DNA from 3 places in the Fictibacillus sp. S7 genome. Region 3 is predicted to be linked to each of the others. Evidence: a T-box and tRNA genes for the amino acid it is inferred to sense, from the RefSeq annotation. Region 3 holds a T-box; the other regions hold tRNA genes.
What was found. A T-box is a leader RNA that pairs with one kind of tRNA and senses whether it is charged. The one in region 3 lies ahead of thrS (threonine--tRNA ligase), so its partner is inferred to be a tRNA-Thr.

Region 1 (4,303 bases), 2.9 Mb from region 3:
AGGTATCTGCTGTGTTCAAGTCTCCATGGGCATCATACCATATGACCCCAAGGTTCTCATAGTGGTTGGAGATGCCTGCAAGTGTTCCGATCGCGATACTGTGGTCCCCTCCCAGAACAAGCGGAAAGCGGTTCTCCTGAATAACATTCGAAACGGCCTGAGCCAGGTTCTCACTGGCAGAAGCCACCTCTTCCAGGTTCTTCAGGTTTGTTTCAATGGTTTCCTCGATCGTTCCCGGCCGGGCAATCTCAATATCCCCAAAGTCGAGAACGTTGTATTCAATATCCTTCAGCCGTTCCACAATGCCTGCATATCGAATGGCGCTTGGACCCATATCTACTCCCCGCCGTGTTTGCCCTAAATCCATTGGTACCCCGATAAGTGTAATATCCTTCTTCATTTGTAGGCCTCCCCCTAAGCTGCGTTTCAATATTCTATCAATTAATTTTAGCCTGTCCTTTACAGGTGGTTCAACTGGACAAAAAATTGCATAGATATACCCGGTAGTAAGCGCTTTCTATAGATAGAGTGGATAATTATTAGATAAGATAGACAGTTGGATCCAATCAAGGAATAGGAGTCTGGCATTCGGCAATAAAAAAAGCCTTTGGACAAAAGTCCAAAGGCTTTACGTTTATTATGTATGGTGGAGCCTAGCGGGATCGAACCGCTGACCTCCTGCGTGCAAGGCAGGCGCTCTCCCAGCTGAGCTAAGGCCCCAAAATAAAATGGAGCGGGTGATGAGAATCGAACTCACGACCAGAGCTTGGAAGGCTCTTGTTTTACCACTAAACTACACCCGCATATTAACCTTATTATAATGTTATGTCCATGCTTTCTGTCTTTTATTCAGAAAGTGGTGAGCCATGAAGGACTCGAACCTTCGACCCTCTGATTAAAAGTCAGATGCTCTACCGACTGAGCTAATGGCTCATGTTGTTATGTCCGTCGGTCCCCTGTCTCTTCCCCTAAAAGTTAAAGCAAGGAGAATATGATATCCGTCGAGACAACTCGCTGTTCAACCACGAAGCGTAGTTCGTGACTGAGCTAATGGCTCATGTTGCTTACCAAAATGGTTTTAAAAAAATAAGTGGTGGAGGGGGACGGATTCGAACCGCCGAACCCGGAGGGAGCGGATTTACAGTCCGCCGCGTTTAGCCACTTCGCTACCCCTCCACATAAAAAAAGGATTCCGGTATTTCTTATTAAAATGGTGCCGGCTAGAGGACTTGAACCCCCAACCTACTGATTACAAGTCAGTTGCTCTACCAATTGAGCTAAACCGGCGTTGTAAACAATGGTAATAAAAATGGTGGAGGATGACGGGTTCGAACCGCCGACCCCCTGCTTGTAAGGCAGGTGCTCTCCCAGCTGAGCTAATCCTCCAAATTGAATATTATTGGTTCTTTTCTTCAAAAGAACTTGGTTCTTTTTTTCAAAAGAACTTGGTTGTTTTCATTTTCATGAAAAAACTTGGTGACCCGTACGGGATTCGAACCCGTGTTACCGCCGTGAAAGGGCGGTGTCTTAACCGCTTGACCAACGGGCCGACTGGAGCTTCCAACCGGGCTCGAACCGGTGACCTCTTCCTTACCATGGAAGCACTCTACCTACTGAGCTATGGAAGCATGGCTCCACAGGTAGGACTCGAACCTACGACCGATCGGTTAACAGCCGATAGCTCTACCACTGAGCTACTGTGGAATAATAAACTAATTAGAAATCCACAAACAAAAAGGTTTGAAATGAAAGCCCGGCAGCGTCCTACTCTAACAGGGGGAAGCCCCCAACTACCATTGGCGCAAAAGAGCTTAACTTCCGTGTTCGGTATGGGAACGGGTGTGACCTCTTCGCTATCGCCACCAGACTGTCTTTCAAAGTTTGTCCTAAATTACAAGGACAAGATACATTTTACAATGTTTTTGCTCTTTTGGCAAGACCTTTTTTTGAGGCATATTCCCTCAAAACTAGATAACTTCATCCAAACGTGCTGATAACGTCCAGCTTCATGAACCCTATCCTCGAGGTCGTTTCGCCCCTTCCAATGAACACCAAAACCGTGTTCTTGTCAGGGTTTCCAACGCTTGTCGGATATAAGCGGTTCATTCCGCTTTTGTTTTTAAGGATAAGCCCTCGACCGATTAGTATCTGTCAGCTCCACGTGTCACCACGCTTCCACACCAGACCTATCAACCTCATCATCTCTAAGGGGTCTTACTCACTTGACGTGATGGGAAATCTCATCTTGAGGGGGGCTTCATGCTTAGATGCTTTCAGCACTTATCCCGTCCACACGTAGCTACCCAGCTATGCCCCTGGCGGAACAACTGGTACACCAGCGGTGTGTCCATCCCGGTCCTCTCGTACTAAGGACAGCTCCTCTCAAATTTCCTGCGCCCGCGACGGATAGGGACCGAACTGTCTCACGACGTTCTGAACCCAGCTCGCGTACCGCTTTAATGGGCGAACAGCCCAACCCTTGGGACCTACTTCAGCCCCAGGATGCGATGAGCCGACATCGAGGTGCCAAACCTCCCCGTCGATGTGGACTCTTGGGGGAGATAAGCCTGTTATCCCCAGGGTAGCTTTTATCCGTTGAGCGATGGCCCTTCCATGCGGAACCACCGGATCACTAAGCCCGACTTTCGTCCCTGCTCGACTTGTAGGTCTCGCAGTCAAGCTCCCTTGTGCCTTTACACTCTGCGAATGATTTCCAACCATTCTGAGGGAACCTTTGGGCGCCTCCGTTACGATTTAGGAGGCGACCGCCCCAGTCAAACTGCCCACCTGACACTGTCTCCGAACCGGATCACGGTTCCAGGTTAGAATTTCAATACAGTCAGGGTAGTATCCCACCGACGCCTCCATCGAAGCTGGCGCTCCGACTTCTCAGGCTCCTACCTATCCTGTACAAACTGTACCAAAATCCAATATCAAGCTGCAGTAAAGCTCCATGGGGTCTTTCCGTCCTGTCGCGGGTAACCTGCATCTTCACAGGTACTATAATTTCACCGGGTCTCTCGTTGAGACAGTATCCAAATCGTTACACCTTTCGTGCGGGTCGGAACTTACCCGACAAGGAATTTCGCTACCTTAGGACCGTTATAGTTACGGCCGCCGTTTACTGGGGCTTCAATTCAGAGCTTCTCCCCTAAGGGATAACCCCTCCTCTTAACCTTCCAGCACCGGGCAGGTGTCAGCCCCTATACTTCGCCTTGCGGCTTCGCAGAGACCTGTGTTTTTGCTAAACAGTCGCTTGGATCTATTCACTGCGGCTCTCTCGGGCGATAAACCCTACCAGAGCACCCCTTCTCCCGAAGTTACGGGGTCATTTTGCCGAGTTCCTTAACGAGAGTTCTCCCGATCATCTTAGGATTCTCTCCTCGCCTACCTGTGTCGGTTTGCGGTACGGGCACCTCTTTCCTCACTAGAGGCTTTTCTTGGCAGTGTAGGATCAGGGACTTCGGTACTGTAATTTCCCTCGCCGTCACAGCTCAGCCTTCACGATTGCGGGATTTGCCTCACAATCAGCCTAACTGCTTAGACGCGCATTTCCATTCGCGCGCTCTCCCTACCTTCCTGCGTCCCCCCGTCGTTCAAACGGAAAGGAGGTGGTACAGGAATTTCAACCTGTTGGCCATCGCCTACGCCTTTCGGCCTCGGCTTAGGTCCCGACTAACCCTGAGCGGACGAGCCTTCCTCAGGAAACCTTAGGCTTTCGATGGACAAGATTCTCACTTGTCTTTCGCTACTCATACCGGCATTCTCACTTCAAAGCGCTCCACCAGTCCTTCCGGTCTGACTTCACCGCACTTCGAACGCTCCCCTACCACTGTACCTGATGGTACAATCCATAGCTTCGGTGATACGTTTAGCCCCGGTACATTTTCGGCGCAGAGTCACTCGACCAGTGAGCTATTACGCACTCTTTAAATGGTGGCTGCTTCTAAGCCAACATCCTGGTTGTCTGGGCAACTCCACATCCTTTCCCACTTAACGTATACTTTGGGACCTTAGCTGATGGTCTGGGCTGTTTCCCTCTTGACTACGGATCTTATCACTCGCAGTCTGACTCCCGCGGATAAGTCTCTGGCATTCGGAGTTTGACTGAATTCGGTAACCCTGTGGGGGCCCCTAGTCCAATCAGTGCTCTACCTCCAGGACTCTAGCCGCGAGGCTAGCCCTAAAGCTATTTCGGGGAGAACCAGCTATCTCCGTGTTCGATTGGCATTTCACCCCTACCCACACCTCATCCCCGCACTTTTCAACGTGCGTGGGTTCGGGCCTCCATTCAGTGTTACCT
Region 2 (4,303 bases), 3.0 Mb from region 3:
TACCACCTCCTTTCCGTTTGAACGACGGGGGGACGCAGGAAGGTAGGGAGAGCGCGCGAATGGAAATGCGCGTCTAAGCAGTTAGGCTGATTGTGAGGCAAATCCCGCAATCGTGAAGGCTGAGCTGTGACGGCGAGGGAAATTACAGTACCGAAGTCCCTGATCCTACACTGCCAAGAAAAGCCTCTAGTGAGGAAAGAGGTGCCCGTACCGCAAACCGACACAGGTAGGCGAGGAGAGAATCCTAAGATGATCGGGAGAACTCTCGTTAAGGAACTCGGCAAAATGACCCCGTAACTTCGGGAGAAGGGGTGCTCTGGTAGGGTTTATCGCCCGAGAGAGCCGCAGTGAATAGATCCAAGCGACTGTTTAGCAAAAACACAGGTCTCTGCGAAGCCGCAAGGCGAAGTATAGGGGCTGACACCTGCCCGGTGCTGGAAGGTTAAGAGGAGGGGTTATCCCTTAGGGGAGAAGCTCTGAATTGAAGCCCCAGTAAACGGCGGCCGTAACTATAACGGTCCTAAGGTAGCGAAATTCCTTGTCGGGTAAGTTCCGACCCGCACGAAAGGTGTAACGATTTGGATACTGTCTCAACGAGAGACCCGGTGAAATTATAGTACCTGTGAAGATGCAGGTTACCCGCGACAGGACGGAAAGACCCCATGGAGCTTTACTGCAGCTTGATATTGGATTTTGGTACAGTTTGTACAGGATAGGTAGGAGCCTGAGAAGTCGGAGCGCCAGCTTCGATGGAGGCGTCGGTGGGATACTACCCTGACTGTATTGAAATTCTAACCTGGAACCGTGATCCGGTTCGGAGACAGTGTCAGGTGGGCAGTTTGACTGGGGCGGTCGCCTCCTAAATCGTAACGGAGGCGCCCAAAGGTTCCCTCAGAATGGTTGGAAATCATTCGCAGAGTGTAAAGGCACAAGGGAGCTTGACTGCGAGACCTACAAGTCGAGCAGGGACGAAAGTCGGGCTTAGTGATCCGGTGGTTCCGCATGGAAGGGCCATCGCTCAACGGATAAAAGCTACCCTGGGGATAACAGGCTTATCTCCCCCAAGAGTCCACATCGACGGGGAGGTTTGGCACCTCGATGTCGGCTCATCGCATCCTGGGGCTGAAGTAGGTCCCAAGGGTTGGGCTGTTCGCCCATTAAAGCGGTACGCGAGCTGGGTTCAGAACGTCGTGAGACAGTTCGGTCCCTATCCGTCGCGGGCGCAGGAAATTTGAGAGGAGCTGTCCTTAGTACGAGAGGACCGGGATGGACACACCGCTGGTGTACCAGTTGTTCCGCCAGGGGCATAGCTGGGTAGCTACGTGTGGACGGGATAAGTGCTGAAAGCATCTAAGCATGAAGCCCCCCTCAAGATGAGATTTCCCATCACGTCAAGTGAGTAAGACCCCTTAGAGATGATGAGGTTGATAGGTCTGGTGTGGAAGCGTGGTGACACGTGGAGCTGACAGATACTAATCGGTCGAGGGCTTATCCTTAATTAAATCAGTAAGTTTGGATGAAGTTATCTAGTTTTGAGGGAATATGCCTCAAAAACAAAAGATTTGTCAGCGACAAGAGATTCGAGGAAGCAAAACGACGACTCTCCGGAGTGTACTTTACCGTACATGAGGAAGAGGAGGAGTGAAGCTGACGAAGAAAATCGCCGTTGATCACAAATCGATAGATGTCTGGTGGCAATAGCGAAGAGGTCACACCCGTTCCCATACCGAACACGGAAGTTAAGCTCTTCAGCGCCGATGGTAGTTGGGGGCTTCCCCCTGTTAGAGTAGGACGTTGCCGGGCATACATAATGGAGGATTAGCTCAGCTGGGAGAGCACCTGCCTTACAAGCAGGGGGTCGGCGGTTCGAACCCGTCATCCTCCACCATTATTTCGCCGGTTTAGCTCAATTGGTAGAGCAACTGACTTGTAATCAGTAGGTTGGGGGTTCAAGTCCTCTAGCCGGCACCACTTAAAGAGAGCCATTAGCTCAGTTGGTAGAGCATCTGACTTTTAATCAGAGGGTCGAAGGTTCGAGTCCTTCATGGCTCACCAGTTTTATAATTGTATATTGCGGGTGTGGCGGAATTGGCAGACGCGCTAGACTTAGGATCTAGTGTCTTATGACGTGGGGGTTCGAGTCCCTTCACCCGCACCATACGGATGCGGAAGTAGTTCAGTGGTAGAATACAACCTTGCCAAGGTTGGGGTCGCGGGTTCGAATCCCGTCTTCCGCTCCATTTTTTTCTGCCTGCCGGGGTGGTGGAATTGGCAGACACACAGGACTTAAAATCCTGCGGTAGGTGACTACCGTGCCGGTTCGAGTCCGGCCCTCGGCACCAATAGAATGTTTTTTTATGCGCCCTTAGCTCAGCTGGATAGAGTGTTTGACTACGAATCAAAAGGTCGGGAGTTCGAATCTCTCAGGGCGCGCCATAACGGGAAGTGGCTCAGCTTGGTAGAGCACCTGGTTTGGGACCAGGGGGTCGCAGGTTCAAATCCTGTCTTCCCGACCATCTTCACTTTGGGGCCTTAGCTCAGCTGGGAGAGCGCCTGCCTTGCACGCAGGAGGTCAGCGGTTCGATCCCGCTAGGCTCCACCATTAGAAAATGCTGTTGACATTTTCTTTTTTAGTCGGTATAATATAAAAGTTGCTGTTTTTAAAGCAGCATTGATGTTCTTTGAAAACCAAACAAAAGCCAGAGTAAGTCAGGGATTTTACAATCCCATCAATTTCTTATTTTTAAACATTAAGAGCTATATCAAACACTTTATTGGAGAGTTTGATCCTGGCTCAGGATGAACGCTGGCGGCGTGCCTAATACATGCAAGTCGAGCGAATGACGAGGAGCTTGCTCCTCTGATTTAGCGGCGGACGGGTGAGTAACACGTGGGTAACCTGCCTGTAAGACGGGGATAACTCCGGGAAACCGGAGCTAATACCGGATGATAACGAGAAGCGCCTGCTTCTTTTTTGAAAGTCGGTTTCGGCTGACGCTTACAGATGGGCCCGCGGCGCATTAGCTAGTTGGTGAGGTAACGGCTCACCAAGGCGACGATGCGTAGCCGACCTGAGAGGGTGATCGGCCACACTGGGACTGAGACACGGCCCAGACTCCTACGGGAGGCAGCAGTAGGGAATCTTCGGCAATGGACGAAAGTCTGACCGAGCAACGCCGCGTGAGCGATGAAGGCCTTCGGGTCGTAAAGCTCTGTTGTCAGAGAAGAACAAGTACCGGAGTAACTGCCGGTACCTTGACGGTACCTGACCAGAAAGCCACGGCTAACTACGTGCCAGCAGCCGCGGTAATACGTAGGTGGCAAGCGTTATCCGGAATTATTGGGCGTAAAGCGCGCGCAGGCGGTTTCTTAAGTCTGATGTGAAAGCCCACGGCTCAACCGTGGAGGGTCATTGGAAACTGGGAGACTTGAGTGCAGGAGAGAAAAGTGGAATTCCACGTGTAGCGGTGAAATGCGTAGAGATGTGGAGGAACACCAGTGGCGAAGGCGGCTTTTTGGCCTGTAACTGACGCTGAGGCGCGAAAGCGTGGGGAGCAAACAGGATTAGATACCCTGGTAGTCCACGCCGTAAACGATGAGTGCTAGGTGTTGGGGGGTTCCACCCTCAGTGCTGACGTTAACACATTAAGCACTCCGCCTGGGGAGTACGGCCGCAAGGCTGAAACTCAAAGGAATTGACGGGGGCCCGCACAAGCAGTGGAGCATGTGGTTTAATTCGAAGCAACGCGAAGAACCTTACCAGGTCTTGACATCCTCTGACCACTTGAGAGATCAAGCTTTCCCCTTCGGGGGACAGAGTGACAGGTGGTGCATGGTTGTCGTCAGCTCGTGTCGTGAGATGTTGGGTTAAGTCCCGCAACGAGCGCAACCCTTGACCTTAGTTGCCAGCATTCAGTTGGGCACTCTAAGGTGACTGCCGGTGACAAACCGGAGGAAGGTGGGGATGACGTCAAATCATCATGCCCCTTATGACCTGGGCTACACACGTGCTACAATGGGTGGTACAAAGGGTTGCGAAGCCGCGAGGCCGAGCCAATCCCAAAAAGCCACTCTCAGTTCGGATTGTAGGCTGCAACTCGCCTACATGAAGCCGGAATTGCTAGTAATCGCGGATCAGCATGCCGCGGTGAATACGTTCCCGGGCCTTGTACACACCGCCCGTCACACCACGAGAGTTTGTAACACCCGAAGTCGGTGGGGTAACCTTTTGGAGCCAGCCGCCGAAGGTGGGACAGATGATTGGGGTGAAGTCGTAACAAGGTAGCCGTATCGGAAGGTGCGG
Region 3 (4,303 bases):
CGAGTGTTTAGGGGAGGGACAGGGTTGGCAGAACTTATTTTTGCAGATCAAAAAACGTGTTACCAATTACAAAAGGAACTGCAGCAGATGGCGAAATCACTTAACATTCAACCTTCCTTTGTAGAATGCAGAAACCACTCCTTGGTGCTGGACACAACATATGATTTGGAAAGCGCCGCAGATGTCATGGCCGCATATACCCGAAAAAAAGTGGAGGAATCCCGTATCCTTTTTTTTATCGAGCATTTTTTTTATTTTACCGACGCTCAGGAGCAGCGGGAAATTGCAGCAATCGTTAAAGAGTTTATTGAACAGGAGCGGGAAGATGTGCCGGCGGTCAGGGAGCTGGACACCTGTGATTACCATATGAGGGATGCCTGGAGAAAAATTCTGTCAGAGAAAGAGCTGTCGTTCACGTTCGAGTCTTTTTTGCAATTCCGGCTAAAGGATTACTTCGAATTGCTCCAGGTGTATGTGGAATGTGCGATCGATGAATACAAGCTGGAGCTGGATTATCAGGCATTTGTTGAGCAGCTGCGAAAATGTGCGGCGAGTCAGCCGTATCTTACGGATGAGATTCATGTCGCTTATGACGGTGAATTCAAGCTGTATGACAATCATTACCGGCTGTACAGCAAAAAAATGCTGGAGCTTATGCATGAAAGAGCCCTTGTTCTGACACAGGAATTAGACCTGGATCAAGAAGTTCTGGGACCGAGTATCGGTCTTGCTCCGGAAATCCTTCATTTGTATCTGGAAGATGAAAATCATGGCATGGTACATACCTTGCAGAATATTTTCCAGGAACGATTGATTAAAAAACCGCTTCATGCCTTTTATGGCAGGATCAACCGACAAAGTTAGCTCTTGATTTTGAGGAGCTGCTTGCCTATAATGGAGGTATCAATTGGATACCAAAATGAGTAAAGATAAGGACATGTGATATTTTTTACGGTTTATAGAGAGGAATGCCCAGGCTGAAAGCATTCCAACACGGAAAAATGTTGTACCCCCTTTGAACTTCAGCGGTGAAAAACAGGAGTAGTCGCTGACGGCCCAAAGCCGTTAAATCTTGACCGAGTGCCGCCGCATATTTTGCCGCGGAACAAGGGTGGAACCACGAGTACAACACTCGTCCCTTTTTGTGGACGGGTGTTTTTTGTATTTTAATTAATCATTAGCGTGCATACTGTATTGTAAAAAAAGGAGAGATTAACCATGGCAGACATTAAACTGACATTTCCAGATGGTTCTGTTCGTGAGTATCCGAAAGGAACTACTTCCGAGCAAGTGGCTGATTCCATCAGTTCAAGCCTGAAGAAAAAATCAGTAGCAGGAAAAGTCAACGGAGTAATATATGATTTTACCCGTCCGATTGAACAAGATGCATCGATTGAAATCGTTCCCCAGGATTCCCCTGAGGGACTTGAAATGACCAGGCACAGCACGGCCCACCTAATGGCTCAGGCGATCAAACGGCTGTACAAAGACGTGAGACTCGGCATTGGTCCCGTGATCGAAAATGGATTTTATTATGACATCGATATGCCGGAAGCTTTAACTCCGGAAGACCTTCAGAAAATTGAGAAAGAAATGAAAAAGATTGTCAGCGAAAACCTACCGATCGTCCGTAAGGAAGTCAGCAGGGAAGAAGCCTTGGCCATCTATGAAAAGTTGGATGATCACCTGAAGCTGGAGCTGATCCGTGATCTTCCGGAAGATGCAGTCATTACCATTTATGAACAGGGTGAATTCTTTGATCTTTGCCGCGGACCGCATGTGCCGTCCACAGGAAAAATCAAGGCGTTCAAGCTGATGAGCATTTCAGGTGCCTACTGGCGTGGAGACAGCAACAATCAAATGCTGCAGCGTATCTATGGCGCAGCCTTTTTAACTCAAAAAGAGCTCGATCAGCACCTGGTTTATCTTCAGGAAGCAAAAGAGCGTGATCACCGTAAGCTTGGGAAAGAGCTGGATCTCTTTACGATTTCTCAAAAAATCGGACAAGGTCTTCCAGTATGGCTGCCTAAGGGAGCAACCATTCGCCGCATCATTGAGCGCTATATCGTGGATACTGAAGTTAAGCTTGGTTATGACCATGTGTACACTCCTCACCTTGGAAGCGTAGAGCTTTATAAAACTTCCGGCCACTGGGATCATTATCAGGAAGATATGTATCCTGCGATTGAAATGGATAACGAACAGCTCGTGCTTCGTCCGATGAACTGCCCGCACCATATGATGGTGTTTAAGAACAGCATGCACAGCTACCGCGATCTGCCAATTCGTATCGCAGAACTCGGAACCATGCACCGCCATGAAATGTCCGGAGCACTGGCTGGCCTTCAGCGTGTCCGTTCCATGACACTGAATGATGCTCATATCTTTGCCCGCCCGGACCAATTGAAGGATGAGTTCATCCGTGTGGTAAAACTTATTCAGCGAGTATACAAGGATTTTGGCATTACGGATTACAAGTTCCGTCTGTCCTACCGCGATCCTGAAGACAAAGAGAAATATGTGGACAATGACGAGATGTGGGAAAAAGCTCAGGCGCTTCTCAAAGAAACAATGGAAGACATGAATCTTGATTATGTTGAAGCGGAAGGCGAAGCGGCGTTCTATGGCCCGAAACTCGATGTACAGGTGAAAACAGCGCTTGGAAAAGATGAAACGCTGTCCACTGTACAGCTTGATTTCCATTTGCCTGAGCGTTTTGACCTCACGTATAAAGGTCGTGACGGTAAGGATCACCGCCCAGTCGTTATTCACCGCGGTGTCGTTTCCACGATGGAACGTTTTGTTGCCTTCTTGATTGAAGAATACAAGGGAGCATTCCCTGTATGGCTGGCTCCGGTACAGGTTCAAATTATTCCGGTTTCTTCTGTACACGAAGAATATGCGAAAAAGGTGAGCGAAGAGCTGCTTGAAGAAGGTATCCGTGTGGAAGTGGACAACCGTGATGAGAAACTCGGCTACAAGATCCGTGAAGCTCAAATGCAGAAAATCCCGTACATGCTCGTACTCGGTGATCAGGAGATTTCCGACCAGACCGTGAACGTGCGTAAATACGGAGAGCAAAAGTCCGAAACCGTAGCTTTTGAAACATTCAAAGAAAGCATCCTTCAACAAGTAAACAAAAGAGGTTAACAAAAAAGAACTGCGAAGTGATTCGCAGTTCTTTTTTGTCCTTCTAAATTTACTGGCGTGAGGAATTTTTTAAGTGCCTCATTGATTAGTTGATCGAAGTGCAAGGTGGCGAGACTCCAGCGGGATAAGCGGGACAGATGAGACCAAGGAGGCGCTCGCGCCGTTACCGCAGGAGCTTGCGACGAGAAAGTAGGCGTTTACGCCGGTAAGGCTCAGCGCCCACCCGCGGAAAGCGAGTCACCTGTAACGAAGATCAACCCCCTCGATGGCTGTGCAGCTTTTTAAAAAGATACTCCTTGCCAAACTCTCCGATATGCTGTAAAATAATTTTTGTTGTTAAAAACAAGATCGTCAGTTGACAAGTGGTGCTTGTCAATGGTATATTAACTTAGGTAATTAAATAGTTGAGTTTCGAAACAAAGCAGAAGCACCCGCTTCTCACCTGTTCAACGCAAATGCAGTTGGCTGGTCAACCGAACTTTCAGAGATGATTGAGGTAGTGTGGGTGCAGTATGCGCCGACGCTTTTTTATTTGTTTACAAAACGCTGAGTGGAACTGACTCACACAAATTCTTGGAGGTGACTTACTATTAGTAAGGACATGTCTGTCAATGAGGGCATCCGTGCTCGTGAAGTAAGACTTATCGGGGCTGATGGCAGCCAGCTAGGGATTAAAACACGTCATGAAGCTCTTGATATTGCGGCAAACGCTAATCTTGATCTTGTGCTTGTTGCTCCAACTGCAAAACCGCCAGTATGCCGAATTATGGACTATGGCAAGTTTAAGTTTGAACAGCAGAAGAAAGAAAGAGAAGCCCGTAAGAATCAAAAGATTGTTACGACCAAAGAAATTCGCTTGAGCCCAACGATTGAGGAGCATGATTTTAATACGAAGCTGAAAAATGCGCGTAAGTTCCTTGAAAAAGGCGATAAAGTGAAGGCAAGCATTCGTTTCAGGGGCCGTGCGATTACGCATTCCTCTATCGGTAAAACTGTGCTTGAAAAACTTGCTAAAGAATGTGAAGACGTTGCTACGATTGAAGTCCGACCTAAAATGGAAGGCCGAAGCATGTTCCTCATTTTAGCACCAACAACCGAAAAATAATTACTTACCAGGGAGGAATCCAATCATGCCTAAAATGAAAACACATAG

Region 1: it has a tRNA-Thr gene. The T-box ahead of thrS (threonine--tRNA ligase) is inferred to sense a tRNA for this amino acid. The anticodon was not compared.
Region 2: it has a tRNA-Thr gene. The T-box ahead of thrS (threonine--tRNA ligase) is inferred to sense a tRNA for this amino acid. The anticodon was not compared.

Annotation. Positions count from the first base shown of each region.
Region 1 is NZ_QJKL01000001.1:2,946,692-2,950,994, forward strand. Features, by position in the region: gene rocF (arginase) at 1-400, opposite strand, end outside; tRNA gene DMO16_RS15245 (tRNA-Ala) at 645-720, opposite strand; tRNA gene DMO16_RS15250 (tRNA-Gly) at 730-803, opposite strand; tRNA gene DMO16_RS15255 (tRNA-Lys) at 858-933, opposite strand; tRNA gene DMO16_RS15260 (tRNA-Tyr) at 1,092-1,176, opposite strand; tRNA gene DMO16_RS15265 (tRNA-Thr) at 1,212-1,287, opposite strand; tRNA gene DMO16_RS15270 (tRNA-Val) at 1,311-1,386, opposite strand; tRNA gene DMO16_RS15275 (tRNA-Glu) at 1,475-1,549, opposite strand; tRNA gene DMO16_RS15280 (tRNA-Thr) at 1,553-1,628, opposite strand; tRNA gene DMO16_RS15285 (tRNA-Asn) at 1,630-1,704, opposite strand; rRNA gene rrf (5S ribosomal RNA) at 1,752-1,867, opposite strand; gene DMO16_RS25205 (hypothetical protein) at 1,978-2,106, opposite strand; rRNA gene DMO16_RS15295 (23S ribosomal RNA) at 2,122-4,303, opposite strand, start outside.
Region 2 is NZ_QJKL01000001.1:3,032,356-3,036,658, reverse strand. Features, by position in the region: rRNA gene DMO16_RS15820 (23S ribosomal RNA) at 1-1,496, shown strand, start outside; rRNA gene rrf (5S ribosomal RNA) at 1,688-1,803, shown strand; tRNA gene DMO16_RS15810 (tRNA-Val) at 1,813-1,888, shown strand; tRNA gene DMO16_RS15805 (tRNA-Thr) at 1,896-1,971, shown strand; tRNA gene DMO16_RS15800 (tRNA-Lys) at 1,980-2,055, shown strand; tRNA gene DMO16_RS15795 (tRNA-Leu) at 2,074-2,158, shown strand; tRNA gene DMO16_RS15790 (tRNA-Gly) at 2,166-2,240, shown strand; tRNA gene DMO16_RS15785 (tRNA-Leu) at 2,254-2,342, shown strand; tRNA gene DMO16_RS15780 (tRNA-Arg) at 2,360-2,436, shown strand; tRNA gene DMO16_RS15775 (tRNA-Pro) at 2,440-2,516, shown strand; tRNA gene DMO16_RS15770 (tRNA-Ala) at 2,527-2,602, shown strand; rRNA gene DMO16_RS15765 (16S ribosomal RNA) at 2,772-4,303, shown strand, end outside.
Region 3 is NZ_QJKL01000001.1:24,115-28,417, forward strand. Features, by position in the region: gene ytxC (sporulation protein YtxC) at 25-864, shown strand; T-box leader at 918-1,143, shown strand; gene thrS (threonine--tRNA ligase) at 1,219-3,150, shown strand; ribosomal protein L20 leader region at 3,564-3,686, shown strand; gene infC (translation initiation factor IF-3) at 3,752-4,255, shown strand; gene rpmI (50S ribosomal protein L35) at 4,281-4,303, shown strand, end outside.